Regions from separate parts of the Nocardioides salsibiostraticola genome, predicted to be linked through region 2. Evidence: predicted binding sites of a transcription regulator. Region 2 holds the regulator's gene; each other region holds the start of a gene.
The links. Region 2 encodes LexA, which represses DNA repair genes until DNA is damaged. Its sites were predicted from a motif close to TCGAACANNTGTTCGA; they were not measured.
Positions count from the first base shown of each region.

Region 1: a site for LexA is predicted at 3,914-3,929, ahead of ACYVLV_RS00175 (DUF6504 family protein). Genes of this name have one in related genera too.
Region 3: a site for LexA is predicted at 3,730-3,745, ahead of ruvC (crossover junction endodeoxyribonuclease RuvC). Genes of this name have one in related genera too.

Region 1 covers NZ_BAAGQD010000001.1:36,453-46,921, forward strand. The annotation lists gene ACYVLV_RS00165 (DNA polymerase III subunit alpha) at 1-2,916, opposite strand, end outside; gene ACYVLV_RS00170 (SAV_6107 family HEPN domain-containing protein) at 2,923-3,381, opposite strand; gene ACYVLV_RS00175 (DUF6504 family protein) at 3,381-3,827, opposite strand; gene ACYVLV_RS00180 (hypothetical protein) at 4,024-4,464, opposite strand; gene ACYVLV_RS00185 (YbaK/EbsC family protein) at 4,525-4,995, shown strand; gene ACYVLV_RS00190 (phytoene desaturase family protein) at 5,006-6,313, shown strand; gene metF (methylenetetrahydrofolate reductase [NAD(P)H]) at 6,332-7,231, opposite strand; gene ACYVLV_RS00200 (polyprenyl synthetase family protein) at 7,302-8,462, shown strand; gene ACYVLV_RS00205 (barstar family protein) at 8,670-9,122, opposite strand; gene ACYVLV_RS00210 (guanyl-specific ribonuclease) at 9,119-9,661, opposite strand; gene ACYVLV_RS00215 (Rv2175c family DNA-binding protein) at 9,672-10,055, opposite strand; gene pknB (Stk1 family PASTA domain-containing Ser/Thr kinase) at 10,228-10,469, shown strand, end outside.
Region 2 covers NZ_BAAGQD010000025.1:434,665-445,133, reverse strand. The annotation lists gene ACYVLV_RS14420 (vitamin B12-dependent ribonucleotide reductase) at 1-2,322, opposite strand, end outside; gene nrdR (transcriptional regulator NrdR) at 2,497-3,024, opposite strand; gene ACYVLV_RS14410 (PKD domain-containing protein) at 3,388-4,098, opposite strand; gene ACYVLV_RS14405 (DUF6318 family protein) at 4,122-4,661, opposite strand; gene ACYVLV_RS14400 (hypothetical protein) at 4,937-5,395, shown strand; gene ACYVLV_RS14395 (LysM peptidoglycan-binding domain-containing protein) at 5,619-5,954, opposite strand; gene ACYVLV_RS14390 (SDR family NAD(P)-dependent oxidoreductase) at 6,156-6,998, opposite strand; gene lexA (transcriptional repressor LexA) at 7,194-7,907, shown strand; gene ACYVLV_RS14380 (MXAN_6640 family putative metalloprotease) at 8,057-9,652, shown strand; gene ACYVLV_RS14375 (alkaline phosphatase D family protein) at 9,771-10,469, shown strand, end outside.
Region 3 covers NZ_BAAGQD010000017.1:173,000-183,468, forward strand. The annotation lists gene ACYVLV_RS11460 (hypothetical protein) at 1-111, shown strand, start outside; gene ACYVLV_RS11465 (TasA family protein) at 108-800, shown strand; gene ACYVLV_RS11470 (signal peptidase I) at 800-2,230, shown strand; gene pdxT (pyridoxal 5'-phosphate synthase glutaminase subunit PdxT) at 2,240-2,842, shown strand; gene ACYVLV_RS11480 (YebC/PmpR family DNA-binding transcriptional regulator) at 2,864-3,631, shown strand; gene ruvC (crossover junction endodeoxyribonuclease RuvC) at 3,794-4,348, shown strand; gene ruvA (Holliday junction branch migration protein RuvA) at 4,345-4,959, shown strand; gene ruvB (Holliday junction branch migration DNA helicase RuvB) at 4,961-6,028, shown strand; gene yajC (preprotein translocase subunit YajC) at 6,195-6,536, shown strand; gene secD (protein translocase subunit SecD) at 6,538-8,445, shown strand; gene secF (protein translocase subunit SecF) at 8,445-9,716, shown strand; gene ACYVLV_RS11515 (adenine phosphoribosyltransferase) at 9,720-10,274, shown strand; gene ACYVLV_RS11520 (RelA/SpoT family protein) at 10,373-10,469, shown strand, end outside.

The sequences.
Region 1 (10,469 bases), on a different contig from region 2:
CCCGTCGTCGGCTCCCGCCGAGGAGGGCGTGGATCCGGTCCCGTAGGTGGCGTCGAAGCCACCGGCCAGCACCAGTCGCTCCATGATCGGCCGGGAGACCCCTGTCCGGTGCCACAGATCGGTCAGCGAGGTGAAGGGTCGGGCCGCCACGATCCGGTCGACCTCGGCCTCGCTGATCCCCTTGACCTCGGAGAGGGAGAGTCGGATTCCGTAGAACCGCGAGCGGAGCTCGCCTGGTTCTACGGAACCGGATGAGCGGGCGCGAAGCGCCTCCGTGTTCTTCGGGGGGATTCCGGGGGGCGGAGCCCCCCGGAGAGGTTCCACCGAGTAGGTCTTCTCGGAGGCGTTGACGTCCAGGCCCAGCACGGTGATGCCGAGGTGCCGGGCGTCGTCGAGGATCAGTCGTTTGGGATACATCCCCGGGTCGTGGGTGAGGATCCCGGACAGGAAGTGGGCCGGCCAGTGGGTCTTGAGCCAGGCCGATTGGTAGGTGGGCAGCGCGAACGCCGCGGCGTGGGCCTTGCAGAAACCGAACGAGGCGAACGCCTCGATCACCGACCAGATCTTCTCCACCACCGGCAACGGGTAGCCCCGCCCCAGAGCCCGAGGGTGGAACCAGATCCGCACATCACTCATGCCTTCGGGGCTCCCCAGGGCCCGGCGCTTCTCGTCCGCCTCGGCGTACCCGACGCCGGTGAGTTGAGCGATCAGCTCGATGACCTGTTCGTGGAAGACGACCACCCCGTTGGTGTCGGCCAGGATCGGTCGCAGATCGGGGTGGAAGTAGACCGGCTTCTTCCACCCCTGTTTGGCTTCCAGATAGGGGGTGATCATGTCGCTCTTGACCGGGCCGGGCCGGAACAGCGAGATGTCGGCGATGATCTGGCCGAAGGTCTCGATCCCGGACTTGCCGACCAGTTCGCGTTGGCCCGGTGACTCGATCTGGAAGATCCCCAGGGTCTTGGCCGAACTGATCAGGTCATAGGTCGGCTGATCGTCGAAGGGCACCTGGACCTCGTCGTCCAGATCGATCTCGACGCCGTCGGTGCGTCGAATCTCGGCCAGGGCATGGGCCATCGAGGACTGCATCCGGATCCCGAGGACGTCGAGTTTGAGCAGACCCAACTCCTCCACGTCGTCCTTGTCGAACTGGCTCATCGGAAAACCCGCGAAACTGGCCTCGACCGGGGTGCGGTCGAGCAGGGTCGCATCGGAGAGCAACACCCCGCAGGGGTGCATCGCGATATGGCGAGGCAACCCGTCGAGGCGTTCGACCAGACCGAACATCAGGTCGAGTCGTTCCTCGGCCAGGCCGGCGGCCCGCAACTCGGGAAGATCCCGCAGGGCGGCCCGGGCGTCACGGGCCCGGATGTGGGGAAACATCTTCGCGATCGTGTCGATCTCCGCCGGCGGCATCCCCAACGCCGCCCCGACATCACGCACCGCGTGCCGGACGCGATAGGTGTCCATCATCGAGACGCACACGCATCGTTCCCCGCCGTAGGTGTCGAGGATCGCCTCATAGACCTCCAGCCGTCGCGCCGACTCCACGTCGATGTCGATGTCGGGAAGAGCGCGTCGAAGTGGTGAGAGGAAACGCTCCATCAGCAGGCCGTGGCGGATGGGATCCACCCCCGAGATCCCGAGGAGGTAGTTGACCAGGCTGCCGGCGCCGGATCCCCGAGCGGCAGAACGCACCCCCATCTGCTTGATCAGATCGGTGACGTCGCCGACGGTGAGGAAGTACGACGCGTAGCCGAGTCCCCGGATCAACTCCAGCTCGTCGTCGAGTCGCTTCCAGATCCGTTGTCGGGGGGCCGATCCGTACCGATGGCCGATCGCCCCCTCGCAGCGAGCGCGCAAGGACCCGTCTGCGTCGCCGCCTCCGAATTCTGGGAAGTGCACCTCCCCCATGCCCAGGTCACGACGCGGATCCAACGCGCACCGGTCGGCGACCGCGCGGGTCGCCGCCAACAGTGACCGGGCAGGGTCGCCACCGGACCTGCCCTGGAACCCACCGGCCCGGCAGATCTCCTCGGCGATCTCGTACATCTGCTTGCCCGACTTCAAGAAGCCCTCGGCGTTGACCCGGTCCAGATGCCGCCGATCCAGGGCCACCAGCCGTCGTGCCGCATCGAGCACGTCCACGGTGACCGCGTCGCTGCGGTCGGCGTAGCGGACCGCGTTGGTCAACACGACGCCGAGTCCGGCCCGGTCGGCGATCCTCGAGAGTCGCGCCGCGTGGGCGGTGGTGCCCGGGCCCCACCCCTGACCGGTCGCCCCCAACCGGTGGGAGACCACCTCCACCACCAGATGGGAGCGTGGCACCACCTCCTGCCACCCCCGCAGCGCGGCCGCCGCGAGGTCGTCACGACGACGGGTCACCGCAGGACCCAATCCGGAGTCGCTGCCCAGGAGAACCATCAGGTTGCTGCTCGCCAGGAGCTCACGGACCTCGTCGGTCGCCGTCTCGAGGTCGAGCACCGGAGTCCCCCGGTCCCCCGCCAACTGGACCGCCGAGATCAACCGACACACCGCAGCCCACCCTGCCCGGCCACCCCCTGGCCCGTCGGCCGACGCCAGGAACCGTGCCCGTGGCAGTCCGCCCTGCTCGACGGGCTGATCGCGGTAGGCGCCGCCTCGGACGGGGTTCCTCGTGGGGCTTCTGCTCGGGTTCTGCCCCGATGCCCACCCCACCGGTCGGTAGGCGAGGCTCACCCCCAGGACCGGGTTGATCCCGGCCTGCGAACAGGCCTTGGCGAACTTGACCGCACCGTAGGTGCCGTCCCGATCGGTCAGCGCGAGGGTGTCCATCTCCTGCTCGACGGCTCGTTCGACCAGGACGTGAGGGTGCGAGGCGCCGTACTGCAGGGAGTAGCCGGAGGCGACGTGAAGGTGGACGAACGGGTCGGACACTCAGCATCAACTCACGTGTCGGACGAGGCGCACCTGTGCGGGTGCGTGCGGAACCAGTCCGAGCATCTGCTCCACGACTCCGAGGAACCGGTCGGCGTCACGCACCAGGTCATCGGCGTCACGCTCGGTGACCACCCGGATCGATCCCGCCTCCGCCGCGGCCCGCTTCGCCGCACCGGCCGCGAAGAACCGGGCCCATTCGGCGAGTTCGGGAGCCACCTCGCTCAACAGCACCCAGGCGTTCTTCTGAGGGCGTCGTCGGGCCGGCGCCGGCTGCGCCCTCGCCGCGAGCAATGCTGCTGCCGCCCGCAGCGCGGCGACATGGGCGCAGGCGTAACGGGTCGGGATGTCGGGGGTAGCCATCGCCTCGCTCAGTGACTCCGCCGACCGGAGCAGATAGGAATGCGTGGTCGCGGGAAGGGCGTAGGGATTGGCCTGTTCCACCGGCCGGGTCGAAAGCGTCATCAGTCCACACACCCGACCAGTCGCCAGGACGCATCGGACCAGCTGAAGGAGAGGTCGAAGACGCCGCTGGAGCCGGGCACCGTCCCCATGGCACGCGAGGCCTCCACCCGCCACATCTCGCACTCCTCGAGGAGCTCCCCCATCGAACGGGGCTGGGTGGGGAGTTGGGTGGGTCCTCCCGTGGGGCCGGTCTCGGCACCGACCAGTTCCCCAACCAGTTCCCCGACCAGTTCACTGCGGGTCGCTCGTGCGTCCGCACCCAGCCACCACGGTCCGGTCTCGACCCACTGGGCCACCACCGTGCGCACCTTCCACAGCCTCCCGCGCCAGAGGAACTGCTCGGGGCCCTCCTGACCGCCTTGACCGTCCTGACCGTTCAGTCCGTCGGGCCCGGAGTTGCTCACCCAACCTCGGCGCACCTCCACCGGATCGTCGTAGCGTCGCATCGCCTTCTCCTCTCGAACCGCCCCCGAGAACAGAGCTCAGGGATGAAGGCTCGGCGGTGCAGATCGAGATCGCCTCACCGAGTCGTTCGAACGCGTGTTCGAACATCTGCAAGGTACACCCGCCCACCGACATCCCGTCAAGGACAGATCACCCAGGCTGTGGAGGACCGGGCCGATGGCCCTGCGCGAGTCGCCCTCAGGCGTCGATGGCGATGGTCGACCCGCGCAGGAAAGCGCTGGTGTCCCGGTGGAACAGCAGGGCCAGGATGACGAACTCGAGCAGGATCGAGGCGGCCGAGATCACCACGAAGACCACCGGAGGGTCCGTGCGGAGTCCGGCGACGGTCGCCAACAGGACCGCCAGCACGATCGACACCAACGAGTAGCGCGCCCAGGGGTGGGCGGTGCGCAGGAAGGGCACCAGCACCAGGATCAGCCCGGCGGTGACCAAGAACAACACCAGGGCCACCGGCACGAAGGCGGGCGGCTTGATCGCGCTGTCGATCGGGTGCCCGACCGACCAGGAGGCGATCAGATCGTCCCGGAAGACCACGACCAGCGCTGCGGTCACGGCTCCGACGAGAACCAACGCGCGCAGGCCCCAGATCGCACGGAGCACCGAATCCGGCAACTTCACTGTCTGGTTCTCCCTCGCACTGTGGACTCGTCGTGACCGACTTCCCCTATGGTCCCATCCATGGCAACCGAGCATCCTTCGATCAGTCGCTTCCGAGATGAGCATCTCCGCCGCGGTGGTGTCGGCGAGGTCGTCATCCTGCCCGACTCGGTCCACACGGCCGCACTGGCTGCCCAGGCCCTGGGCTGTGAGGTGGGGGCGATCGCGAACAGCCTGCTCTTCGACGCCGAGGGTGCTCCTGTGTTGATCCTCACCTCCGGTGCCCACCGGGTCGACACCGCGAAGGCCTCGCAGGCGATCGGCGTACCCCGGTTGTCGCGGGCGAAGCCCGACTTCGTCAAACAGCACACCGGACAGGCGATCGGCGGAGTCTCCCCCATCGCCCATCCCTCGCCGGTGCCCACCTACCTGGACTCCTGGCTCGAGCGGTACGACGTGCTGTGGGCCGCCGCCGGCCATCCCGCAGCTGTGTTCTCCACGACGTACGCCGAAATCGTGGCCATGACCGGCGCGGTGACCATCGACGTCTAGGGTCAGCGGCATGGCGAAGGTGGTGGTGATCGGCGGCGGGCTCGCCGGGATGGCGAGTGCCGCACGATTGGCCAAACTCGGCCACGAGGTGACTCTCCTGGAGTCGGGTCGGGTGCTGGGCGGAGCCATGGCACCGGTCACCCAGGACGGGTTCACCTGGCAGGGCGGCCCCACCTCGCTGATCGTTCCCGCCGTGATGCGCGATCTCTTCCGCAAGTCCGGGCGGCCCCTGGAGGCCGAACTCAAGGCGGAGTTGAAGCCGCTGGAGGTCCTGCGCGAACACCGCTTCGAGGACAAGACCTCGGTCCGCCTCCCCGGCGGGTCGGTGGTCGCCCAGGTCGCCGCCTTCGATGAGCTCGGGCCCGGGCTCGGCAAGATCTGGGCGGGGTACGTCGACTCGTTCAACGAGGTCTGGGAGACCCTGCGCCGGCACTACTTCGAGGTCCCCACCGCCGCCGCGGACCGCCCACGTGAGGTCGCTGCGCTGCTGAGCAGTCGGGAGACCCTGCACAAGCGGTTGCGTCGTCAGTTCCGCGACGAACGCCTCGCCGTGGTCGCCGGGCACCCGTTCGTCGCCCAGGGCCACGACCTGCGCAACGTGCCCGCCTGGATGGGGTTGGAGGCCTATCTCGAGCAGTGCTTCGGCGGCTGGGAGGTCCCGGGCGGCATGGGCGAACTCACCGCAGCCCTGGAGCGACGGCTGGCGACCCGCAAGGTCACCGTGCTGCTCGAGAACCAGGCGCGCGACATCGTGGTGCGCGGTGGACGAGGGGTCGCGGTCAGCACCGCGGTCGGCGAGGTGGCCGCGGACCACATCGTGTGCGCCATCGACCCTCGACGGCTACCCGCGTTGGCGTCGTACGTCGCCGCCTCGATGCCGGCCATCCCCCCGGTGATCGCTCACCTCGGGCTCGACGGCGACGTCCCCGATCTGCCGCACGAGGTGGTCCTGCACAGCGACCCGATGCTCATCGTCCGGACCGGTGGCGTCGCGCCCGAGGGCCAGCACGCCTGGACGGTGCACGGCCGCGGCAAACTGGCGGAGGACGTGCTGCGGGCACTCGCCCGACACGGCATCGACGTGCGCGAGAACATCGTCTCCCGCATCGACCTCAGTCCCCGCGAACTCGTCGAGGGGTGGGGTGGGTCTCCCATGGGAGTGATGTGGCAGGGCCGGGCCACGGTGCGCCACCGCCTCGGGCCGACCACGCCCATCCCCGGCGTGTACGCCGCTGGGGCCCACTCCACACCTGGGTCCGGCGTACACCTCGTCGGGCTCTCCGCCGCCTTGGTGGCGCAGTCGATCGGTGCGGCCTGACTCAGACGGTGATCTGATTCAGACGGTGGCCTGCAGGCCTGCGTAGATCTCTCGCGTCGCCTTGGAGCGGTTCAACGTGTAGAAGTGCAGGCCGGGCGCGCCCCGCTCGAGCAGGGTGTCGCACAACTCGGTCGCGATCGCGATGCCCTCGGCGCGAACCGCCGCCGGGTCGTCGGCCAGCGGCTCGATCCGGGCGGTCACCTCCGCGGGGATCTCGCGACCGGACAACTCCACCATCTTGCGCATGGAGTTCACGTTCAGGATGGGCATGATGCCCGGGATGATCGGGAAGTCGACGCCGATGGCCTGGCACCGTTCCACCAGGGCGAAGTAGTCATTGGCCCGCAGCACCATCTCGGTGACCGCGAAGTCCGCGCCAGCGTCGTACTTCGCCTTCATCGCGGCAGTGTCGGCGTCCAGGTCCGAGGCGTCGCGGTGCCCCTCGGGGAAGGCCGCGACCCCCACCGCCAGGTCGCTGCTCCTGCGGATGAAGGCCACCAGATCCGAGGCGTACTCGACGCCACCGGGGGTGCTGGTCCACGCGGTCCCCGGACCGGCCGGCGGATCCCCGCGCAGGGCGAGCACGTTCTGGACCCCCGCGTCGGACAACTCCCGCAGGATCCCCCCGATCTCGTCGGTCGTGTGGCCCACGCAGGTCAGGTGCGCCATCGGCACCAGGGTCGTCTCCCGGGCGATACGCCCGGTGATCGCCACCGTGCGGTCGCGGGTCGCCCCGCCGGCACCGTAGGTGACCGACACGAAGGTCGGGGACAGCGGCTCGAGCTCGCCGATGGACCTCCACAGGATCCGCTCGCCCTCGTCGTCCTTGGGCGGGAAGAACTCGAAGGAGAAGGATCGTTCACCGGCTCGGATGAGTTCGCCGATGCGGCGGCTCGCCGGCTGCTGGTCCTGAGTCATGCCCCAAGTCTATGAGGGGAGCGTCGGCCCGGCCCGATGTGTCTTACGTACGGCTACTAGTCTCGCAAACGTGAGCGTCTCTGGTGCCCCCGATCAACCGCCCGTCGATCCAGTTGACGGGTCAGACGTCCGGCCCTCTGATGGGCCCGCGGATGGGCCCTGGGACGGAACCGCCTTCCGGGCCGAGATCCAAACGACCCTGGATGCGTTCCTCGACGACCAGGCTGCTCGCCTGGCTCCCCTGGGCCCCGACGCCGAACGGCTCGTGCGGTCCGCTCGCGAAGCGGTGCGTGGGGGCAAGCGATTCCGGGCTGCGTTCTGCTGGTGGGGCTACCACGCGGCGGCCCCCGCCACGCCGGACCCGTCCGCGCTGGTGCGGGCCTGTGCGGCGCTGGAGTTGCTGCACGCGAGCGCGTTGGTCCACGACGACTACATGGACGCCTCCGACACCCGTCGTGGTCGGCCGGCCACGCACCGCGCCTTCGAGGCCGAGCACCGTCGAGACGGTTGGCGTGGGGATCCCGAGCAGTACGGCGCCGCCGCGGCGATCCTGCTCGGAGACCTGCTCCTCGGCTGGGCCGAGGAGATGCTGCGCCGGTGCGGGCTTCCCTGGGAGCGGGTCGGACCGGCACTGGAGGTTTTCGACGACTGTCGCACCGAGGTGATCGCCGGGCAGTTCCTCGATGTCTCGGTGCAGGCCCGGGGTCGGGCGGATGTCGACGCCGCGATGACGGTGCTGCGCTACAAGTCCGCCAAGTACTCCATCGAACGACCCCTGCAGATCGGCGCCGCCCTGGCCGGTGGTGGCCCGGACGTCCTGGCGCGGCTGAGTTCCTTCGGGCTCCCGGTCGGCGAGGCCTTCCAACTGCGCGACGACCTTCTCGGCGTCTTCGGCGATCCGGCGGCGACCGGCAAGCCGGCTGGCGGGGACCTGATCGAGGGCAAGCGGACGGTGTTGGTCGCCTTGGCCCTCGACGCGGCAGACCGCCAGGACGCGGCCACCCTCGACGCCGGGCTGGGGACCGACCTCTCCCCCGCGGCCGTCGACGACCTGCGTCGGATCATCGATGCCTCGGGCGCCAACGCCCAGGTCGAGGCGGTGATCGAGCAACTCACCTCGGTGGCCGTGACCGCCCTGGACCCAGACCCCTCCGGTGCGGCATCCCTGGACGAGCGGGCGTGCGGCGTACTGCGTCAGCTCGCGGCCGCCGCCACCCGTCGCACCGTCTAGCCCCACGAAGTTCGCCAGATGGGGACACGAAGTCCGCCAGATGGGGACGCGAAGTTCGCGAGATGGGGACACGAAGTCCGCCAGATGGGGACGCGAAGTTCGCGAGATGGGGACACGAAGTTCGCGAGATGGGTACGCGAGATCAGCCAGACGCGATCAAGCGCCCCATTTGACGAACCTCGGCGCCCCATTTGACGAACTTCGTGGTCAGTCGAGGAGGGGGATGTCCAGATCGGGGCCCTCGCCGCGGAGCAGGACGAGGAAGCCGGGGTTGGTGGGTTTGATGGGGTTGGTCGGGTTCGTGGAGTTGGTGTCGATGGCGCGGCCCTCGACAATGCGACGGAGAATCGAGAAAGCGCGCTCGTCGGCCCGAGCGAAGGGACCCCAGTCGTCCCACAGCAGGACCGTGGGGGTCTCCAGGTCACCCAGGCAGTCGGCCAGGGCGTCGAAGTTCGCGCCGTAGTAGTCCGGGAGGTCCAGAGCCACCCCCAGGGCGGCGAGGACCTCGGCCTTGGTCTGGGCGTAGGCGCCGTCCACTGAAGCCAGGCGCCAGCCGGCCACCTCCAAGGTGGTGGTCAGATCCTGCGCGGTGAACTCCGCGGCCCAGCGGAACATGCCTGTGGGCTCGCGGCCCGCGAGAACCGGCGCCAGTCCGCTCAACGCGCGATCCGGGAGAAGGACTCGTAGTGGTCCTGGGTCCAGTAGTACTCGTCGCTGGCACCGGTCACGATCCGGCGTGCCCCCCGATGCGAAACGCCAGGAGTGTCGACGGTGTATTCCGCGTAGTAGCCGTCGTACTCGTCGGGGAGGATCCCCTCGAAGTTCCCGAAACGGGAACCGTCCTTGTCGTAACGGAAGGGTCCTCCAGCGTCGATCCGGTCGAGGACATCCAGCGCTTCCTCAGGCAGCTCCGACTCGGAGATCAGCGGGAGTCCGGAGTCGGGGTCGACGTCCGAGGCCTCGCTTGACTCCTCGATGGGTTTCCCCGAGGAGGAGAACGTGGGCGGGGCGCTGGGCCGCACCCCTGCGCTCACGGTGGACTCCTGTGAGGGCAGGACAGCGGTCGGGGTCCCCGGGTCCCGGCCGTTGATCAGCCAGATCCCGATGGCGACGGCCAGGACGAGCAGGATGCCGAGGAACTCGCTGCGCTGTTTGTTCTTCTTCGGCTTGCGCTGCCAGTGATCGGTCGGCGTCGTCACTGCCGTGGCCTCAGAGGTCGATCGACTGTGCGCGGCGCTTGGCCTCGGACCCGCGGTTCTCGCGCAGCGCGTCGATCGGGCGACCCGGCAGGTCCTCCTGAACGATGAACAACCACGCGATGATCTCGCGGTCGTCGAAGTTCTGGTCGTGCAGCACCGTCAACAGACCCGGCAGGCCCTTGACGGGGCCGGGGCCCAGGTCGGTGTCCTGGATCAAGTCCGCCGGGATCTGCTGCCCCGCACCCTCCCGGGGTACGGCGGCCGCCAACTCGTGTTCACGGATCATGGTGCGGACGCGGGAGACCGTGACACCCAACCGTCGGGCCGCCTCGGCCCAATCGATCCAATCGGCAACGAGTGCGTCGAGGTCGGCATCGGCGAGGGGAGCGCTCATAAGCACTTGATATCACCTCAGGCACGAATCCCGGCCACCGTGAAGCGCCTGCTGCCCCGGGTGCGAGATGCCTCACGCCACGCCGCACTCCCCGCACACGAGCCAAATCGGGTGCGCATCCGTAGGATCGAGACCCCGGATCCTTCCCCATCCGGTCGCAGGAGGGTCGCCCGTGCCATCAGATCGTCACGCCACCAACGGCAACGACGCTCGATCTGGCGACCCCATGACCGGGCGGCTACTCGAAGGTCGCTACCGGATCGCCGGGCGAGTGGCCCGTGGCGGGATGGCCTCGGTCTACGAGGCCACCGACCTTCGCCTGGACCGAACCGTGGCGATCAAGATCATGCACGCCGGGCTTGGGGAGGGCGACGACTTCGCCACCCGCTTCGTGCGTGAGGCGCGCTCGGCGGC
Region 2 (10,469 bases):
CAGGGTCGAGCCCTGCTTGCCGAGCTTGAGGAAGACCTCGCCCAACTCACCGTCGTCGTGGGCGCCAGAGGTCATGTAGCCCTCGGCTCCGCCCACGGTGAAGGAGGTGGTGCGCGAGACCCGCGACTTGGGCAGGCGCTTGCGGGTCGGGGCGTAGACGACCTTCTCGACGACCTTGGTCTCACCCTCGTCGGTGTCGGCGGCCTTCTTCTTGCCGTCCGAGAGGGGCTGACCGACCTTGCAGTTGTCGCGGTAGACCGCGGTGGCCTTCAGACCGAGCTTCCAGGACTGCAGGTAGACGTCCTCGATCTCCTCGATCGTGGCGTCCTCGGGCAGGTTGACCGTCTTGGAGATGGCACCGGAGAGGAAGGGCTGGCAGGCCGCCATCATCCGCACGTGGCCCATGGGCTTGAGCGAACGCGCACCCATGGCGGTGTCGAAGATGTCGTAGTGCTCCAGGCGCAGGCCCGGGGCGTCGATGACGTGACCGTGCTCGGCGATGTAGTCGACGATCGCTTCGACCTGCTCGGGCTGGTAGCCCATCTTGCGCAGAGCGCGGGGAATCGTCTGGTTGACGATCTGCATCGAGCCGCCGCCGACGAGCTTCTTGAACTTGACCAGCGAGAAGTCCGGCTCGATGCCGGTGGTGTCGCAGTCCATCATGAAGCCGATGGTGCCGGTCGGCGCCAGAACCGAGGCCTGGGCGTTGCGGAAGCCGTTGACCTGACCCAGGGACTGGACATCGGCCCATGCGGAGGTGGCCAGCTTGTGGACCTGCGCGTCCGCGATGGTCAGAGGGCGAACGGTGTCGTTGGCCGCCTGGTGCTTACGCATGACGCGCTTGTGGGCGTCGGCGTTGCGGGCGTATCCGGCGTAGGGACCGACCACGGAGGCCAACTCGGCCGAGCGACGGTAAGAAACACCGGTCATCAGCGAGGTGATGGCCCCGGCCATGGCCCGACCACCGTCAGAGTCGTAGCCCAGGCCCATGGCCATCAACAGCGCGCCGAGGTTGGCGTAGCCGATGCCGAGCTGGCGGTAGTTGCGGGTGGTCTCACCGATCGGCTCGGTCGGGAAGTCGGCAAAGCAGATCGAGATGTCCATCGCGGTGATGATCACGTCGACGGCCTGAGAGAACCGCTCACCGTCGAAGGTGTCGTCGTCCTTGAGGAACTTCATCAGGTTCAGAGAAGCCAGGTTGCACGAGGAGTTGTCCAGCGACATGTACTCCGAGCACGGGTTGGATGCGGTGATCCGGCCGGTCTCGGGGTTGGTGTGCCAGTCGTTGATGGTGTCGTCGTACTGGAGGCCGGGGTCGGCGCACTGCCAAGCGGCGGTGCTGATCTTGCGGAAGAGGTCGCGGGCGTCGACGCGCTCGATCTCTTCGCCGGTCTTGCGACCGCGCAGGGCGAAGTCGGTGCCGTCCTCGACCGCGCGCATGAACTCGTCGGAGACTCGCACCGAGTTGTTGGCGTTCTGGTACTGGACCGAGGTGATGTCGACCCCGCCGAGGTCCATGTCGAAGCCCGCGTCACGCAGGGCCCGGATCTTGTCCTCTTCCTTGGCCTTGGTTTCGACGAACTCGACGATGTCGGGGTGGTCGACGTCCAGGACGACCATCTTGGCCGCACGGCGGGTGGCGCCACCGGACTTGATGGTGCCGGCGGAGGCGTCGGCGCCGCGCATGAAGGACACAGGGCCCGAGGCGGTGCCACCGGAGGAGAGCAGTTCCTTGGAGGAACGGATACGGGAGAGGTTCAGACCGGCACCGGAGCCGCCCTTGAAGATGAAGCCCTCTTCCTTGTACCAGTTCAGGATCGAGTCCATCGAGTCGTCGACCGAGAGGATGAAGCACGCCGAAACCTGCTGCGGCGACTGGGTGCCGACGTTGAACCACACCGGGGAGTTGAAGGAGAAGTACTGGTTGACCAGCAGCCAGGTCAGCTCTTCCTCGAACAGCTCGGCCTGGGCGGCGGAGGTGAAGTAGCCGTGGTCCTCGCCGCCCTTGCGGTAGGTCTTCACGACCCGGTCGATGAGCTGCTTGAGGCTGGTCTCGCGCACGGCGGTGCCGACGGCGCCGCGGAAGTACTTCGTCGTGACGATCGTGGAGGCGTTCAGCGACCAGGTGGCCGGGAACTCGACCCCGCGCTGCTCGAAGACGGACTCGCCGGTCTTCCAGTTGGTCTGGACGACGTCGCGACGCTCCCAGGTGAGTTCGTCGTAGGGGTGAACGCCCTCGGTGCTGAAGACCCGCTCCAGATTCAAGGTGGAGTTCTGGCCGGAGTCGTGGGTGGTGTCAGCGTGGTTGACCGTCTCGGTCATGGGCAGATCTCCTCGGGTGTCCTGATGCGGGCGCTGGTGTTCGTTCGTGAGTGTTGCGAGGTGCACCGACAGTCCGTGTTGCGTTGCTGCATTGGGGGGTCGGACTCGATGCGTTGGGTTTCAATTGGTGCGCCCGGCAGGCAGCTTCCCCACTACCTGCCGGGCGGTCTGTGGTCAGCCGGTATTGGCTGAGGTGGCGTCGACCAACTCGGGAGCCGACGGCTCATCCGCGGTGGCGGCCAGGGTGCGCTCGGCGCGCAGCACGGCGATCTCGGCCTCGAAGTCCTCCGCGGACTCGAAGGCGCGGTAGACGCTGGCGAAGCGCAGGTAGGCGACTTCGTCCAACTCGCGCAGGGGGCTCAGGATGGCCAGCCCGATCTCGTGGGCCTGGATCTCAGCAGACCCTGCCTGTCGCAGCGTGTCCTCGACGCGCTGACCGAGAACTGCGAGCTGGTCCTCGCTGACCGGTCGGCCCTTGCAGGCCTTGCGTACGCCGGCCACGGCCTTGCGTCGGTCGAAGAGCTCGGTCGTGTGAGAGCGCTTCGCGACCATCAGTTGCATCTGCTCCACCGTGGTGAAGCGCTTTCCGCAACCGCCGGAATCGGCGGGGCAGGCGCGGCGGCGGCGAATGGCCCATCCGTCGTCGGCGACGCGTGAGTCGAGCACCCGAGTGTCGGTGTTCCGGCAGAAGGGACAGTGCACGACGGGGCTCCTCTCGGTCGCGAATCCCGGTTGTGGCGCGCCGGGCTGTGGATAAAGACGGTCTTACCTGTGGATAACAACCAGCAACCTGTGGGGCTTCCCCATCCGGCTTGTGAACTAGATGTGGATAACTACATCGGTGTAACTACTAGATGTTGTGGTAACCGTACGCTGCTTGTCGGACCCACCGCAAGGGGGGTCGAGGACCAAAATGCGACGCGGCTCACAGCTGTCGCGAAACCGCAGGTCAGCCGTGGTCCGTGCGCCGAACGGCCGACAACGCGAGTCGCGAAAGGCGGGTTCGAACGACTTCGGGACGCTCCGAATCGGGTTCTCGACCGTCGAAACGAGCCCCGAAAGGTCTCAGCCCACGAGTCGGGGTCGAGCGGTGATCACCTCGAGGCTCACCGGGGCCCCAGCGACCGTCAGGTCTCCGGGCACCGGGCGGCTGGGACCGCCGTTGAGTCGGTACGTCGCCGTCCAGGTCGTGTCGACGCTCGGCCGAGCCTCCTGCCTGCTGGTGTAGACGTGGGTCACGTCCAGGTCGGGGTACGCCGACCCGGGGCTCGGCCCCTGCTGCACCGCGCCATCCCCGAAGCGCCAGGTGTACGTCGCCGGAGTCAGCCGCAACTCGACCCGCTGACCCAGCAGCGAGAGCTGGTGGGTGAACGGTTGGGTATCGGTGTAGAAGTTCGTCTCGAAGTTGACCAGCGTCGTGCCTCCGGGCGGTTGCACCACGACCTCGGCGCCGGGAACGGGCACCCGTCGCATCGCGGCAGCCACCAGATCCGGCGTCACGTCCGCGACGTCGACCTCCTCGGGTGGGATGTCGCAGAAGTCGAAGATGTCGAGTCCCTGCTCGATCGCCTCGCGAACGCAGACCGTGTCTAGATCGGATTCTCGTGGAGGCTCAGGGTTGCCGACATTCGATGCCGTCTCGGCAGCGCCTTTGTCTCCACTGCAGGTCCACACCAGTTCGACTTGAGCGAAGCCCTCGAAATAGGTCGTTTGCTCGTCGTAGCCGCATCCGGCAAAGGCCGTCGGAGGGGCGAGGAAAATCGCTCCGACGACCAAGAGAAGTACCGTACAAAGTCGCCTCACGAGAGGAACCCCAAGAAGGAGACCACCCAAGCCCCTTGGCCATTGGTCAAGCGAAAGGTTGCAATGCGCTTGGACTCCTCGAACCGGACGGGCGGGGCCCCCTCCTCTGTGACGGTAACCCCGGGTGAGTAGACCAATCCGACACGAATCTCGGCTCGATCTACCGACTTGGCCCCAACACGACTGGAGACGATCTTCCACCCATCGCTCTCGATAGACCCGCCCGCCGCATAGATATCGGCAATGGCTTGAATCGACGCGGCGCAGGGCTCACATCCGGCATCGCTAAGCGCGGTGACCTTCGAGACATCACCGCTCAGCAGAGCCGTGTTCCTGGCCTCCACCCAGGCCCGCACCGTCTCCTCCGGCCCCAACGCGGGCTCGGTCGGCTCGGCGGTGGGCGCAGCGGAGGACGAAGAAGCCGTCGGCGACGGCGTGAAGGTGGACTCCACCTCGGGTTCGCCGCTTCCCGAGCACCCGGTCAGCACGAGTCCCGTCAGGGCAGCAGCGATCACGGAGCGACGCATACGACTCATCTGGTGGTCCTTTCCGAGAACTCATCGCCTCGGAACCGCGCGGCGACGAGCCGAATCTAACCGCTCAGGCGGCAGAGCAACAGGCCCGATCCGAGACCTGTGGATAAGTTCTGCGCGCCTCCCCTGCCCCAGGTGACACCCAGGCCACCTCCGCCACCTCGGTGGAGGTGCATCCGGGGTCACAGGTGGTTGTCGATCGTTCACCCACGCGGCTGGGGGCGAGACAACCGGACCGATTGGCCGAGATTGCTCACCCCATCAGCCACAATGGTGCCGTGGCCCATGGGAAACGCGCAGGTTCTCGCCGAGGGGCGAGGCCTCAACAGAAGTTTCGTCCCGTCCTGCTCGCCCTCGCGGGCGGCGTGACGCTGGCGGTGGTGGCGTGGGGATATCTGGTTTTCGCCGCCATCGACTTCGGCACGCAGGCGCGTGCCGGCCGGTCGAGCGCGTGGTGGCTCCTCGCGCTCGCCTCCATCGGAGCTGTGGCGTGCCTGTTCGTCGGACTGATGCTCATCGCCCAACTCTCGCGCGCTCTGGGCATCACCAGCCCTCCCCCTGACGACCTCCGCGCCCCCAGCGCCCCCGAGGCCGACCCGCTCAGCGCCATCACCGCGTCCACCCAGCCGACCGTCCCCCCGCGTCATGCAGGCCCATCCGGCGCGACCCGCAGCGAGTGGCCACCTCCGGAGCACGATTCCGACCCGCCGACCGGCGAGCACCGCGCTTTGGGTTGACCCTCAGCGGTCGGACAGTTGTCGGACGAACTTCAGCCCGACCAGGTGGTGTCGAGGGCGGCTACCTTGACGTCGCCGAAACCTGCCTCGAGCCCCGCACGCCGAGAGTCCTCTACCTGAAATGCCGCAGGGGGCGAAGCCGTGCGCGACGGCTTCGCCCCCTGTCTTCCCCGGCCCGCCAGCCTGGGTCGAAGAGGCTGGCGAAGTATGTGGGTTGGCTGCCTCAGGCAGGCACGCGAAGTCGCTGGCCGGCGTAGAGACGGCTGCTGTCGAGGCCGTTGAGGTCCTGCAGGTGAAAGATCATGTCGCGTACGCCGCCTATTTCGGCGTGCTCAGAGGCGATCGCCCACAGGGTGTCCCCCGCGTCGACGACCACGACCTGGGTGGACTCCGGCGTTTCGTTGGCTGCGGAGACCGAGGAGAGCAGCACCCCGAGCACCAGCGCCCCCACGAGAGCCACCATCAGGACGGCCCAACGACCGCGACGCGTCAGTCGGTAGGCGGGCATCGTCGCCCGCGCACTAGCGGGGCGGACTGGGAACGAGGTGGCTGTGGTCATCGTGAACTCCTGGGGAAGGGGTGCGTCTCTGTGTTCCCCGATGTCTAATCGCCGCCACCGACAGTCCGGCCGATCAATCCCGATCCGAACCTCGTTGGCGGTGAATCGATCAGACGTTCGATCGAACACATGAGCGAGACTAGATCAGGTGTTCGAACGAATGCAACCCCTCAGCCGAACATTTGTTCTAACGACCTCAGTTCACGATCGTGCCGAGCCCCTCTTGATCGCACCCTTCCCCTGCGCTGCGAACACCTTCAAGGCGCCGCCGGCCAGCGAGGGAGTCAAGGACGTGGCGCGCATGGCTGCACCGCGCCACGTGGGCACGGTCCGGATGACGCGACGAGATCCGACCAGTGCGACCGCCTTGTCGGAGATCTCGTCGATGCTGAGCAACCCACCACCGGAGTTGACCAACCGAGCAGCTAGACCGTCCTGCTTCATCTCCTCCACCATCGGAGTGGCCACCCCGTCGGGACACAACGCGTGAACCCGGATCGAGCGGGGCGTCTCGAGATCGACCGACATGGCCAGCGACACCACCGCTGCCTTGGTCGCGGCGTACGTCGACAGCCCGGGCACCGGGCCCAGTCCCGACAGCGAAGCGGTCATCACGATGTCGCTCCGGCCACCGTGTGCCGACATAGCCGCTACCGCGGCCCGTGTGCCCCACATGACGCCCAGGACGTTGATCTCGACCAGGCCCCGGACCTGCTCCTCGCTGAGTTCGATCAGCGCTCCGTCCCAACCGACCCCGGCGTTGTTGAACCACGCAGTGAGTCGGCCGTGTTCGGCGGCGACCGCGGCGACAGCACTGTGGGACTCCGGGTCACGCACGTCCTGAGCGATCCCAGCCACCGCGCCGATGGCGAGCGCAGTTGCCGCCGCACCGTCGCCGTCGATGTCGGTGATCACGACCCGATGGCCGCGAGCGATCATCTTCTCGGCGATCCCACGCCCGATCCCCCGAGCGCCGCCGGTGACGACACAGCTCGCCGGGTCGGGCTTCGTCGTGGAACGCGTCAGTACGGAGGGAGTCTTCATAGATCGGAGTCTGGCACCGCTCACCGTCTCGCGGCGGGGGTGAACGAACCGCGACACGCGGTTCGAACAGGTGTTTGAACAACGCCGTGGATCGGTCTAGGTTGCTCTCAGATCACTTTGACCGATCTTTGACCGACCCTTACCGGCACCGCCCCGGCGAGACTCGGTCGTCATACCTCACCGGAAGGCGCCCCCATGGCCAAGAAGACCGTCACCGAACTCCCCGACGGACCTCCCGACGCCACGGGCTTGACCCCGCGCCAGTTGCGGGTCCTCGCCCACATCAAGGACAGCATCGAGAGCCGGGGCTACCCACCCAGCATGCGGGAGATCGGCGGCGCCGTCGGCCTGACCAGCACCAGCAGTGTCGCTCACCAGCTCAAGGTGCTCGAGGAGAAGGGCTTCCTCAGGCGCGACCCGAACCGTCCTCGCGCCCTGGAGGTCTTCCTGCCCGAGGTGATGGCGGCGCGTCGGTCCCTCGGTTCGGCCGACGAGTCGTCCTACGACGAGACGGGGGTCGGCGACGCCCACCCTGCCGCCAAAATGGTGCCGGTGGTCGGTCGGATCGCCGCCGGTGGGCCGATCCTGGCCGAAGAACGGATCGAGGACGTCTTCCCGCTTCCCGCCCAGCTGGTCGGCGACGGCCAACTGTTCCTGCTCGAGGTCAGTGGTGAGTCGATGATCGACGCAGCCATCTGCGACGGCGACTACGTCGTGATCCGCCAGCAGCCCACGGCGAACAACGGCGACATCGTGGCCGCCATGATCGACGGGGAAGCCACCGTCAAGACCTTCCAGAAGAAGGACGGCCAGGTCTGGCTGATGCCGCACAACACCGCCTTCGACCCGATCGACGGCACCCACGCCACGATCCTGGGCAAGGTCACCGCCGTACTCCGCAGCCTGTAGGCCCCCACACCGACAGAACACCCGCGCGGCGCGGGGTCCGGCGCCTTCGGTTCCACAGGTCCGACGCGTAGTGTGAAAAGGCACCCCGCCCGCAATCTGACGGAGTCCCGTTGCTTCACCTTCCCCGCACCGCGCTGTCGCGCACCCCAATGGTCGCGTTCGTCGCGATCGCGGTCCTCCTTGCCGCGCCCCTGGCTCCTGGCGTTGCCGACGAGGGCACGCCCGAACCCCTCGAAGCAACCGAGGCACAGACGGCCCAGACCGCCCTCGAGGAAGCCACCGCGATCCTCGAGCCGAACGCCGTGTCCGGGCTGCTGCGCCGAGCCCTGCCCGATACCTTCCGGGTCGAGGGCACGATCGCTTTACGCGAACTCGCGCTGTCCCAGGAGGACCTGGATCCCCAGAGTCAGCGGCAGGCCAGCAGCCTGCTGGCCCGGCCTACAGACGGAAGCTCAGACGGTTTCGGCAACGGGTACGACGTCCCGGAGGCGCCTCCCGAGTGCTCCGAGGACGTGTGCGTGCACTACACGACCAGCGGAAGCCACGCGGTCGCTTCGACCGACACCAACAACAACACCGTGCCCGACTACGTCGAGACCGCGCTGGCCACGGTCTCGACGGTCCACCGGACCTACGTCGAGGCCGGCTACCGCGCGCCCAAGGCGGACGGCACCCGCGGCGGTGATGCTCGCACCGACATCTACCTCGCCGACATCGGCCGACGCGGGCTGTACGGCTACTGCACCAGCGACGAGCCCACCGCGACCCTCAACGCCAAGCCCTACGACACCTGGGCCTACTGCGTGCTCGACAACAACTACTCCGCCGCGGAGTTCCCGAGCAACACTCCCCTGGAGAATCTCCAGGTCACCGCGGCCCACGAGTACTTCCACGCCGTCCAGTTCGGCTACGACGTCGCGGAGGACCCGTGGTTCCTCGAAGCCACCGCCACCTGGGCCGAGGACGAGTTGTTCGACAACGTCAACGACAGCGTGCAGTTCCTGCGTGACAGCGCGATGACTCGACCCCAACAACCCCTGGACTCCTTCGACGGCTACTACCCCTACGGCACCTGGTCGTTCTTCCGGTTGCTGACCGAGCGCTACCGGGCTCGCACGGGCACGATGCCGAATCTGATCCTCGACATGTGGAAGCAGGCCGACAGCTCGACCGGCGCACCGGACAAGTACTCAGTCCAGGCGGTCGACGAGGTGCTGAAGGCACGGGGTTCCTCCCTCGGGGAGTGGCAGGCGAAGTACGGCGCAGCGAACCGCAAACCGGCCTACTACTACGACGAGGCTCGTGCGAACAACTACCCGCACTCCAAACTGGATGGCAAGACCTTCCTGCGCGCGGGCAAGCGACGTACCCCGGTGTTCTCGAAGTATCTCGACCACCTGACGACCGCGACCTTCCGCATCAGGCCGGCCAAGAACCTGCGAGCCAGCAACTGGAAGCTCAACGTCACCGTGAACATGGCCGATCGGGTCAAGGGGTCGGTGGCCCTGATCCGGATCCGCAAGAAGTCCGGTCACCTCGGCACCAAGATCGTCCGCCTCGACCAGCGTGGCAACGGCTTCAAACAGGTGAAGTTCTCCCGATCGAAGGTCAAGTGGGTGGAGGTCACGCTGGCCAACGCCTCGCTTCGCTATGACTGCAACAGCAGGACGCAGTACTCCTGCCAGGGTCAGTCCCGCGACGACTTCCTCAAACAGAAGGTGCGCGCGTACGCCGTTCAACGCTGAGCCAGCCGCCTGGGTGTCGGGCTCCCCGCACGCGACCTACAGGTGACGACGAGATGAACGCTCGCGTTCAACCGGCGTGACCCCGTCACTCCACCCTGATCTCATCGTTCTATAGAGCGTGACCACTCCATCTCCCGCCCCTTCCGAGCCCCGGCCTTCGGACGCTGTCCACCGGGGCGTCGACCGTCGTACTGTTCTGGCCACCGGCGCCACTGCTGTCGGCGTCGCCGCCGCCACGTCCGGCGAACGGGCCGATGCCGCGACGGGGCGACGCTTCTTCAAGCACGGCGTCGCCTCCGGGGACCCCCTCCCCAAGAGCGTCATCATCTGGACGCGGGTGACCCCGAACCGGTTCGCCCAGCCGGGCTCTGGCAAGGGACCTGAGGCGACCGTGGCTTGGCAAGTCTCCCCGGATCGTCGGTTCCGCTCTGTGGTTCGTTCAGGATCCTTCACGACGCGCGCGAGTCGCGATCACACGGTCAAGGTGGACGTGCGTCGCCTTCGGCCCGACACCGAATACTTCTACCGGTTCCGCTACCGCGGGGTGTTCTCGCGCACCGGGCGTCTGCAGACCGCCCCCTCCCGGCAGTCGCTTCCGTCCAACCTGCGTCTGGGCATCGTGTCGTGCGCCAACCTTCAAGCCGGTCACTTCAGCGCCTACCGTCACCTTGCGGCCCGCGATGACCTGCAAGCCATCGTGCACCTCGGCGACTACCTCTACGAGTACGCCCCGGGCGAGTACGGCTACGGCCAGGGCGACATCGACATCCGGCGGCACCGGCCACCGCGCGAGATGGTCGCCCTGTCCGACTATCGG
Region 3 (10,469 bases), on a different contig from region 2:
ACCGGCAATCCCCTGACCTGGTGGACCATCCCCCTCGCCCTATTCCTGATCATCACCGGTGCCTTCTTGGCGCTTCGCCGCCGCACCGAACCAGAAGAGGAACAACCATGAGTCGCTCGGTAACGACTGGATCGCACGCAAAGGTGTCCCCTCGGGGACGTCGGCGTGCGGCTCGTCGCCCCGCTGGCTCTGGTCGCGTCCGCGCGCTTCTGGGCCTCGGCACGGTGGCCTTCCTCGCGCTCGGGTTCGGTGCGCAGGGCACCTTCGCGTTCTGGACCGACCAGGCCACTGTGCAGACCGGTACCTTCACGTCGGGCACCTTGGACATCACCCTCAACGGAGGGCTGGTCGGCCAGGGGGGCTCGACGACCTTCAATGCCTTGGCCCTGACGGGCATGGTTCCGGGTGAGTCGATGGCGGCGGCCTTCCCCGTGGCCAACAACGGCTCAGTACGACTCAACTACTCGGTCACCGGCTCGGCCACCGGCCCGCTGGCCGAGGGAATGCGGTTCTCCTTCTACTCCGGTACCGCAAACGCGATGACCGGCTCAGCAGCCGACGGCAACCGTGCACAGACCTGCAACGGCGTCGCGATCAGCGAAGCGCAGAACAAGACGCTGACTGGTACGTCGGCGCCCATCATCAGCACCGCGCGCCTCCTCGCTGCGCCGACCGGCGCTGCGTCATCCGAGAGCATCTGCGTCGTCGCTCGTCTCGACACCAGTGTCGGCAATGAGCTGCAGAACAAGTCGATGACCGCCAGTTTGGTGTTCAACGCCAAGCAGATCACCGTTCCATGATGTCCCGCCTGCGCGAGGGTCTGCTCTGGCTGGGGGCTATCGCCGGCCTGGTCTCACTTACCGCCGCGGTGGCGGTCACCTTCTTCGGATTCTCCTTCCTGATCTTCCGCTCCGGCTCGATGGGGCCGGGCATCCCGACCGGATCTCTGGCCTTGGCCCGCACGGTTCCCGCCGTCGACATCGGTGTCGGTGACGTCGTCAGCGTTGTCGCCGCCAATCGGGAGCGCATCACTCACCGAGTCGTGAGCGCGACACTGCGCGGCGATGGTGCAGCGTTGATCCTTCAGGGTGACGCCAACGGCGCGGCTGACGACGAGATGTACCTGGTGGATCAGGTCGAGCGCGAGATCGCCTCGGTTCCGTATGCCGGGTACGTCGTGACCGTCCTACTCAGTCCTGCAGGCCTGTTGGGTGTCGCGTGTCTCAGCGCCATGATGTTGATGTTCTCGTTCGGACCGGGATCCCAATCCCCCGGTCGACCCTCCAGGGCGCGGCCGAGCCGCACCGGCGGGGGGCACCGTGCCGAGAGGTCGGGTCATCCTCGCCATGCCGTCGCCGCGGCTGTCGCTGTGCTGGCGACCGTCGCTGGCATCGTGTTGGCGGGACTGGGTGTGAACGCAACCTCGGCCTTCTACTCCGACGAGGGAACTCTGAGAACGCAAGACGATGCCTTCACGTCCGCTGAGATCTCCGTCCCGGCCACCCCTACCACTCAACGTCAGGGCACCAGCGTCAAGTTGTCATGGAGCCCCGCGACCCCGGTGGGAGCCGCGAAGGCCACGAGCTACCAGGTCCTACGTTTCGTCACCTCGACCGGCGGCACCGGAACGGTCGCGTGTTCGGCCGTTGCGCCGACCCTGACTTGCACGGACACATCACCATTGTCTGGCGCTTCCTATTACGCCTTGCGTGCCCGCATCGGAACGAATTGGGTCAACGAGTCGCCCCGAATGCTCTATACGGTTGATCTCACTGGCCCGAGTCTTGTCATCCTCGGTCCCGCATCCGGTAGCTACGACAAGCGAGACGACGTTCAGGACACCGTCAAGGATGCCTGCAAACCGCTCGTCGAAGGCACGAGCAACGACAAGGAGTTCGCCAAGGATGTTCCCGCCTGCGGGACGGTCTCGGATCCGTCCGGGGTCAAGTCGGTGGAGTATCAGTTGCAGCGGTATCAGTTGAGCCTGCTCGGAATCCCGCTTCTCGTTCAGTGCTACGACGGCATCACGGAGTCGTGGAGCACCAACTGTGCCTATCGCTCGGCGCTCCTCAACGAGGACAAGTCGGCTTGGAAACTACCGAGCAAGTTCGACGACGCCCATACGAAGGACGCGGCTTACACCTACATCCTTTCCGTCAGGGCCACAGACGAGTCGGACAACGTCTCGGCCCCGGTCACGATTACGTACTCCACCCGTCGCCGTGGCTAACCTAGGCCGGTGGTCCTTCCGCAAGTTGGTGTCTTAGCCCTCCAGGGCGACGTCCGCGAACATCTGAGCGCTCTCGAGTCCTTGGGGCAGCAAGCGATCCCTGTACGACGCCTTGCCGAACTCGAGATGTGTGACGGCCTCGTCATCCCCGGCGGGGAGTCGACCACGATGGCCAACCTCGCCCGGACCTTCGATCTTTTCGAACCCATCCGGGCCCGGATCAAGGACGGCCTGCCGGTGCTGGGCACCTGCGCGGGCATGATCATGTTGGCCGAACGGGTGCTGGACGGGCGGTCGGACCAGGAGACCTTCGGGGGGCTGGACATCACCGTGCGCCGCAACGCCTTCGGCCGCCAGGTCGACTCCTTCGAAGGGCCACTCGAAGTGAAGGGCCTGGTTGAGCCGATCCACGCCATCTTCATCCGCGCTCCGTGGGTGGAGGAGGTCGGTCCGGACGTCGAGGTGCTGGCCAGGGTCGAGCAGGGACCGGCGGCGGATAGGATCGTCGCGGTTCGCCAGGGGCGAGTGATGGCCACGGCCTTCCACCCCGAGGTGGGTGGCGACACCCGCATCCACGAACTGTTTGTGCAGCTGATCCGCTCACCTGAGTAGAACTGAGTAGAAGAGGAACAGATGTCCGGCCACTCCAAATGGGCGACGACCAAGCACAAGAAGGCCGTCGTCGACGCCAAGCGCGGCAAGATGTTCGCCAAGTTGACCAAGAACGTCGAGGTCGCCGCCCGGATGGGTGGAGGAGATATCTCGGGGAACCCGACTCTCTACGACGCGATCCAGAAGGCGAAGAAGTCCTCGGTTCCCAACGACAACATCGACCGCGCGGTCAAGCGCGGATCCGGTGAGGACACCGGCGGCGCGGACTACCAGACCATCATGTACGAGGGGTACGGCCCCGCCGGCGTGGCGATGCTGATCGAGTGTCTGACCGACAACAAGAACCGCGCCGCGATGGAGGTGCGCACCGCCATGTCCCGCAACGGCGGTTCGCTGGCCGACCCCGGCTCGGTCTCTTTCCTGTTCCACCGCAAGGGTGTCGTCGTGGTCCCCAAGGACCAGGAGGGCAAGGCCGTCACCGAGGACGACATCCTCGAAGCCACCCTCGAGGCCGGTGCGGATGACGTCAACGACCTGGGTGAGTCCTTCGAGGTCATCTCCGAGGCCACCGACCTGGTCGCCGTGCGGACTGCCCTGCAGTCGGCCGGCATGGACTACGACTCTGCGGAGCCCTCCTTCGTTCCCGACATGCAGGTGGAGCTGGACGCGGAGGCAGCCGGCAAGATGTTCCGGCTCGTCGACATCCTCGAGGACCTCGACGACGTGCAGAACCTCTACGCGAACTTCGACGTCTCCGACGACGTGATGGCCGCCCTCGACGAGGACTGACCAGAACTGACGGCACCTCAAGGGGGCTGGGCCGCACCGAGCCACCGACCGGCGGCGTGTCGCACGCCGGGGTGTCGTCGCCTCCGGCTAGCGTTGGTCCGAACAGATGTTCGGACGAAATGCCGGCTCACAACGATCGGGAGGCGAGTGTAGATGCGCGTTTTGGGCATCGACCCGGGGCTGACCCGATGCGGATTGGGTGTGGTGGACGGCGAGGTCGGTCGACCGCTGACTCTGATCGACGTCAACGTCGTGCGGACCTCCGCCGATATCCCGGTGGCGCAACGACTGGTCACCATCGAGAAGGGCATCGACGCCTGGCTCGACGAATACGCCCCTGACGCCGTGGCCGTCGAACGGGTCTTCGCCCGGTCCGCCTCGAGCACCATCATGGGCACCGCCCAGGCTAGCGGGATCGCGCTCGTCGCTGCAGCACGCCGCGGCCTGCCCATCGCGCTCCACACCCCTAGTGAGGTGAAGGCGGCCGTGTCCGGCAACGGTCGCGCTGACAAGAAGCAGGTCGGCCTGATGGTGACGCGGATCCTGCGCCTCGACACACCCCCCAAGCCGGCCGATGCGGCAGACGCACTGGCCCTGGCCATCACCCATATCTGGCGCGGCGGCGCCCAGTCCCGGATCGACGCTGCTGTGGCGGCGGCGGGCGGTCGGACCGCGCCCTACCGACCAGCGGCCCAGTACAAGAGGAGCTTGCGATGATCGCCTTCGTTCGTGGACAGGTCGCTGACGTGACCCTGTCGAGCGCCGTGATCGAGGTGGGTGGGGTCGGTCTGGAGTTGATGTGCACCCCGGGCACCTTGGCCACCCTCCGCCCGGGCCACAGCGCCACCCTGCCGACCAGCATGATCGTCCGGGAGGACTCCCTGACGCTGTTCGGGTTCCTCGACGACGACGAGAAAGACATCTTCGAATTGGCCCAGACTGCCTCAGGCGTCGGGCCCAAGGTGGCCCAGGCTCTGTTGGCGGTGCTCAGCCCGGACGACTTCCGACGGGCCGTGGCCAACGACGACGTCAAGACCCTCACCCGGGTGCCGGGCATCGGGCAGAAGGGTGCCCAACGCATCATCCTCGAGCTGAAGGACAGGATCGGCGCGGTCCCGGCTGGTCGCTCCGGCTCCGCAACATCGACCCCACCCGCCTGGCGCGAACAGGTGCACCAGGGCCTGGTGGGGTTGGGCTGGACGACCAAGGACGCGGAGCGCGCCCTCGAGCGCATCGAGGATGACCCGGGTGCCACCGCGGGCCCGCAGGGGACCGCCGACATCGGCGCCCTGCTGCGCGCCGCACTTCGCACGCTGAGCAAGGCCTGAGATGCACGAGGACGATCTGGAACTCGCCGAGGAGCAACACTTCCGCCGTCTCACCGCGGCCGAGGCCGAGGGGGACGAACGCGCCGTCGAGGCCGCCCTGCGACCCCGGTCCCTCGATGAGGTCGTCGGTCAGCACCGCGTGCGCGAGCAACTCGGGCTCGTGCTCGAAGCCGCACGTGCCCGCGGGCGCGCGCCCGACCACGTCCTGCTCTCCGGTCCTCCGGGGCTGGGCAAGACCACTCTGGCCATGATCATCGCCCACGAGATGGCGGTGCCGCTGCGGCTGACCAGCGGCCCGGCGATCACCCACGCCGGCGACCTGGCGGCCATCCTGTCCGGACTCAACGAGGGTGATGTCCTGTTCGTCGACGAGATCCACCGGATGTCGCGTCCGGCCGAAGAGATGCTTTACATGGCCATGGAGGACTTCCGCGTCGACGTCATCATCGGCAAGGGTCCCGGAGCGACCGCGATCCCGCTCGAAATTCCCCCGTTCACGCTGGTAGGGGCCACGACCAGGGCCGGTCTGTTGCCCAGCCCGTTGCGCGACCGGTTCGGATTCACCGGCCAACTCGAGTTCTACGACCCCGCCGACCTCGACACCATCGTGCACCGATCCGCCGGCCTGCTGGATGTCGAACTCACCGCACCCGGGGCGGCGCAGATCGCCTCACGCTCTCGTGGCACCCCGCGGATCGCGAACCGGCTCCTGCGTCGGGTGCGTGACTACGCCCAGGTCCGCGCCGACGGGATCGTCACCGAGGACGTCGCAAACGCGGCGCTGGACCTCTACGAGGTCGACCGGCTGGGCCTGGATCGCCTGGACCGCGCGGTGCTGGACGCCCTGTGCCGCCGCTTCGGCGGGGGACCGGTCGGCGTGTCGACCCTCGCGGTGGCGGTGGGCGAAGAACGCGAGACCGTCGAGGAGGTCGCCGAACCGTTCCTGGTCCGCAACGGCTTCCTGGCGCGTACGCCGCGGGGTCGCATCGCAACCCCCGGTGCCTGGGAACACCTCGGGCTCACCCCACCCGCCGTGAGCGGGGTCGACGCCACGCTGTTCGAGGACTAGAGCCCGACAGCCTCGACCGTCGAGAGCGGGCACGACAGGCTCGACCACCAATTCCGCGATCGACCGTTACCCCCGGCTACACTGACCCGTCGGTCGGCCTGCCTGTGTGATTTCGGCGGCCCGTACGTCTTGCCGTGCCCATCGAACGTGTGTGAGAGGTCTTTTCGTGGAGCTCCTTCAGCTCTTGCCGCTGCTTGGCGTCGCCCTGCTGTTCTATGTGCTGATCTTGCGACCAGCCCAACGGCGTAGTCGGGAACTTGCCAGCATGCAGTCTTCGTTGACCGTTGGAGACGACGTCGTCCTCACCTCTGGGGTCCACGGGACCCTGACGGGGCTGGGCGATGATCACGTGTTCGTCGAAATCGCCGAGGGAGTCGTCATCAAGGTGGCCCGCGGAGCGATCGGGAACGTCCGCCGCGACGCGTCCGAAGAAACTGACCTGAACCACACCACCAGCGACACCGAAACCCCCGGAACAGACTCGGGCACTCGGTCGGAGGACAACTGACATGGCCAAGCGGCAGTATCGACCAGGGCGCACCCTGGTCATCTTCTTCGTAGGCCTGGCCTTCGTCTTCGGGCTCGTGGGGATCTCCGACAGCAACTGGAAGCCCACCTTGGGTCTCGACCTCCAGGGTGGCACCCGGATCCAGTTGACCGCCGACGGCAACCCCACCTCCGACAGCCTCAGCGAGGCGCGCAACATCACCGACCAGCGAGTCAACGGCTCCGGTGTTGCCGAAGCCGCGGTCACCGTGCAGGGCAGCGACTCCATTGTCGTGGAGATCCCGGGTGCGCAGGCAGGCGAGCTCGAAGAGGTCGTCAAGCGCCAGGCACAGCTCCGGTTCCGCTTGGTCGCGTGTTCGCCGTTCACCACGTGCGGCACCCCAGCCTTCGACCCGAACGATCCCACCGCCGGCCTCGAGGAACTACCGTCCACCCCCGAACTCCCGGGCGCCGGAGTCACTGCCCCGCCCGCCGCGGAGCCCGACCCCGAGTCGACCCCGGAGCCCGACCCGTCCGAGACCAGCGGCAACAACCGTCCCCCCGTCTCGTACGCCGCGCAGGGTGAGAAGAAGAACGACAAGAAGAACGCAAACAACAGCGCAGCCGAGACCCCGACGGAGTCACCGACGGACGGGGCCACCGACGCCCCGACAGACGCACCGACAGACGGGGCCACCGACGCCCCGGCAGATGGTTCGGGAGACGGCGCCGCAGCCGAAGACACCCCCGGCACGGTCGAGTCCGAGCTGGCCTTCCAGGCCACCCCGGACCAGGCATCGATCGATCTCTACAACTCACTTCAGTGCAGCCCCGAGGGCAATCTGCAGAACGCTGACGGCAGCCCGGCCCTCCAGGTCGACGACCCGAACAAGCCGCTGGTCGCGTGCAGCCAGCCCGAGGAAGCGGTCACGTCGAGCAGCGTCGATCGGGCGGCTGAGAAGTACCTCCTGACCAAGGCCCTGATCGAGGGCACCGAACTCGACGACGCCAGCGCTGGAATCCCGCAGGGTGAGCTCACCTGGGTCGTCACCCTCGAGATCGGCGGCGAGGGTCGCAGCGTCTTCGGCGACATCTCCCGTGCGCTTCAGCCGACCGAGGACCAGTTCGCCATCGTGCTGGACGGCCAGGTCATCTCCGCTCCGACCATGGAGGGCGTGATCACCAATGGACAGGCCCAGATCAGCGGAAACTTCAACGAGACGACGGCGAACCAACTCGCCACCAGTCTGAAGTTCGGTTCGTTGCCCATCTCCTTCAACGATGACGCCACCACCGTCACCGAGATCGGTCCCTCACTGGCCGGGAACCAGCTGAACGCCGGACTGCTGGCGGGTCTGGTCGGTCTTCTCCTGGTGATGTTCTACTGCCTGATCTACTACCGCGGACTGGGTGTCGTGGTCATCCTCTCGCTGCTCGTCGCCGCCGGGGCGACCTACGGCATGGTGCTGTTGCTCAGCGAGGCCGCGAACTTCACCCTGACCCTTCCGGGTATCGCCGGATTGATCGTGGCGGTCGGAATCACGGCCGACTCGTTCATCGTGTTCTTCGAACGCATCCGAGACGAGATGCGGGACGGCAAGTCCATGCGCGTGGCGGTCGAATCTGGCTGGGCCCGGGCCCGCAACACGTGTGTGGCGGCCGACACCGTCTCGCTGCTGGCTGCGGTGGTGCTCTACATCTTCGCCGCAGGCGTGGTGAAGGGATTCGCCTTCGCGCTCGGATTGACCACCCTGATCGACCTCGTGGTCTTCTTCTTCTTCACCAAGCCCATGGTGTCCTACCTGGCGCGCTACAAGTTCTTCAACCAGGGACACAAAATGTCCGGACTCAACTCCGAGGCGCTCGGCGTCGAGCGGGTTCCTGATCGACAGAAGAGCGCCACGGCTGGCGTCGTAGGGGGGAGGGCCTGATGGGTAAGTTCTCAAACCTCGGTAATGACCTGTACAACGGCAAGCGGTCCGTCGACTTCGTCGGCCGTTCCTGGACCTGGTACACCGCCTCGTTCATCGTGATTCTCATCGCCCTGTCCGGGCTGCTCTTCAAGGGACTCAACGCCGGCATCGACTTCACCGGTGGGGCGCAGTACACCGTCAACGTGCCGGCCGACCAGGACGCGGCCGACGAACTGCGCGGCGCCGTCGCCGACGCCGGGGTCGAAAACGCTGCCAACCCCATCGTCACCACCCAGGGCAGCAACGCGATCGTCGTCCGCACCCAGGCGTTGGACAGCGAGGAGAGCGACACCGTGGTCGCCGCGATCGTGGAGGTCTCGGGGGTCAACCCGGAAACCGAACTGTCGATCGACGAGATCGGTCCCAGCTACGGCAAGGAGGTCGCCCGCAGTTCAACCATCGGACTGGTCGTCTTCCTGTTCTTCATCGTGCTGTTCATCTGGGCCTACTTCCGGGAATGGAAAATGTCGGTCGCTGCCATGGTGGCCCTGGCTCACGACCTGATCATCACCATCGGCGTCTACGCCCTGACCGGGTTCGAGGTGACCCCGGCCACCGTGACGGGTGTGCTGACCATCCTGGCCTTCTCGCTCTACGACACCGTCGTGGTCTTCGACAAGGTCCGCGAGAACACCGCCCGGATGAAGAAGGACCACCAGACCTACGCCCAAGCGGCTAACCGGGCCGTCAACCAGACACTCGTCCGGTCCATCAACACCTCGATCGTGGCGATCATCCCGGTGGGCGTCATCTTGTTCGTCAGCAGTCTGCTGCTCGGTTCCAGCTCCTTGAAGGACCTGTCGCTGGCGCTGTTCGTGGGAACGATCGCCGGTGTCTACTCCTCGGTCTTCATCGCGACGCCTCTGCTGGTCCACCTGAAGTCCGGCGAGTCCGACGTGCTCCTCGCCGAGAAGCGCTCCGCGGCCCGGATGAAGCAGGCCGACCGCTACGCCAGCGTTCCCTCGTTCAGCGAGGACCTGCCGGTCCAGAGCGACCCGAGCGGCGACCAGGACCCGGAGAACTTCGAGTTCGAACTCGACGACTCCGCCGACTCCGCCGACTCCGCCGACTCCGCCGACCAGGCGCCCGGTGCCCGGCCCGCACCCCAGACCGGCGCCACGGGCAAGGGGCGGACGGTGCCGCCGGCACGCGGGCCGGTCGGCGAGAGCCGTGCGTCGGGTCGGCAGCAGCCTTCGCGTCAGTCCAAGTCACGACGTAAGAAGCCCTGATCGATGAGTCTTGCGGCTGACTCGGCGGTGTCCGAGGCCCTGGCGCGACTGGTGCGGGATGTCCACGACTTCCCCGAACCCGGGATCGTCTTCAAGGACATCACTCCGCTGCTCGCGGACCCGGCCGGGTTCCACGCGGTGGTCCAGGCGTTGGCCGACGTGGCCCGCGACGAGAGCGGGACGCCCACGGTCGATGCGATCGTGGGGATGGAGGCCCGCGGGTTCCTGTTCGGGGTTCCCGTGGCGATGGCCCTGGGCGTGGGATTCATCCCGGTCCGCAAACCGGGCAAGTTGCCCAGTGCTGTGCACTCGGTGTCCTACTCGCTGGAGTACGGCGACTCGACCCTCCAGATCCATCGAGACGCGCTGAACCCGGGCGATCGGGTGTTGGTCGTCGACGACGTCCTGGCCACCGGCGGCACCCTGCGCGCCACTCGCGAACTCATCGAGGCCTGTTCGGCCACGGTGGTCGGGGCGGCCCTGCTCATGGAGTTGGCCTTCCTCAATGGTCGCGAGCAGGTCGCAGACCTGCCGATCACCTCACTCTCGATCATCTGAGGTTCGGGCGAGCGCCACGTCATCGCGCACTACACTGATGTGATGGGAGTGGGGCGATGAGCGAGGACCGGGGCGCACCGCCCTCACGCGAGCGGACGATCGTCCCCGACGGCGTCGACGCGCGTCCCGGATCGGCCTCGGGTGCCATCGGACCCGGCGCGCGCAGCATGCGGGCCCGCCTGGCCCGGATGGGGA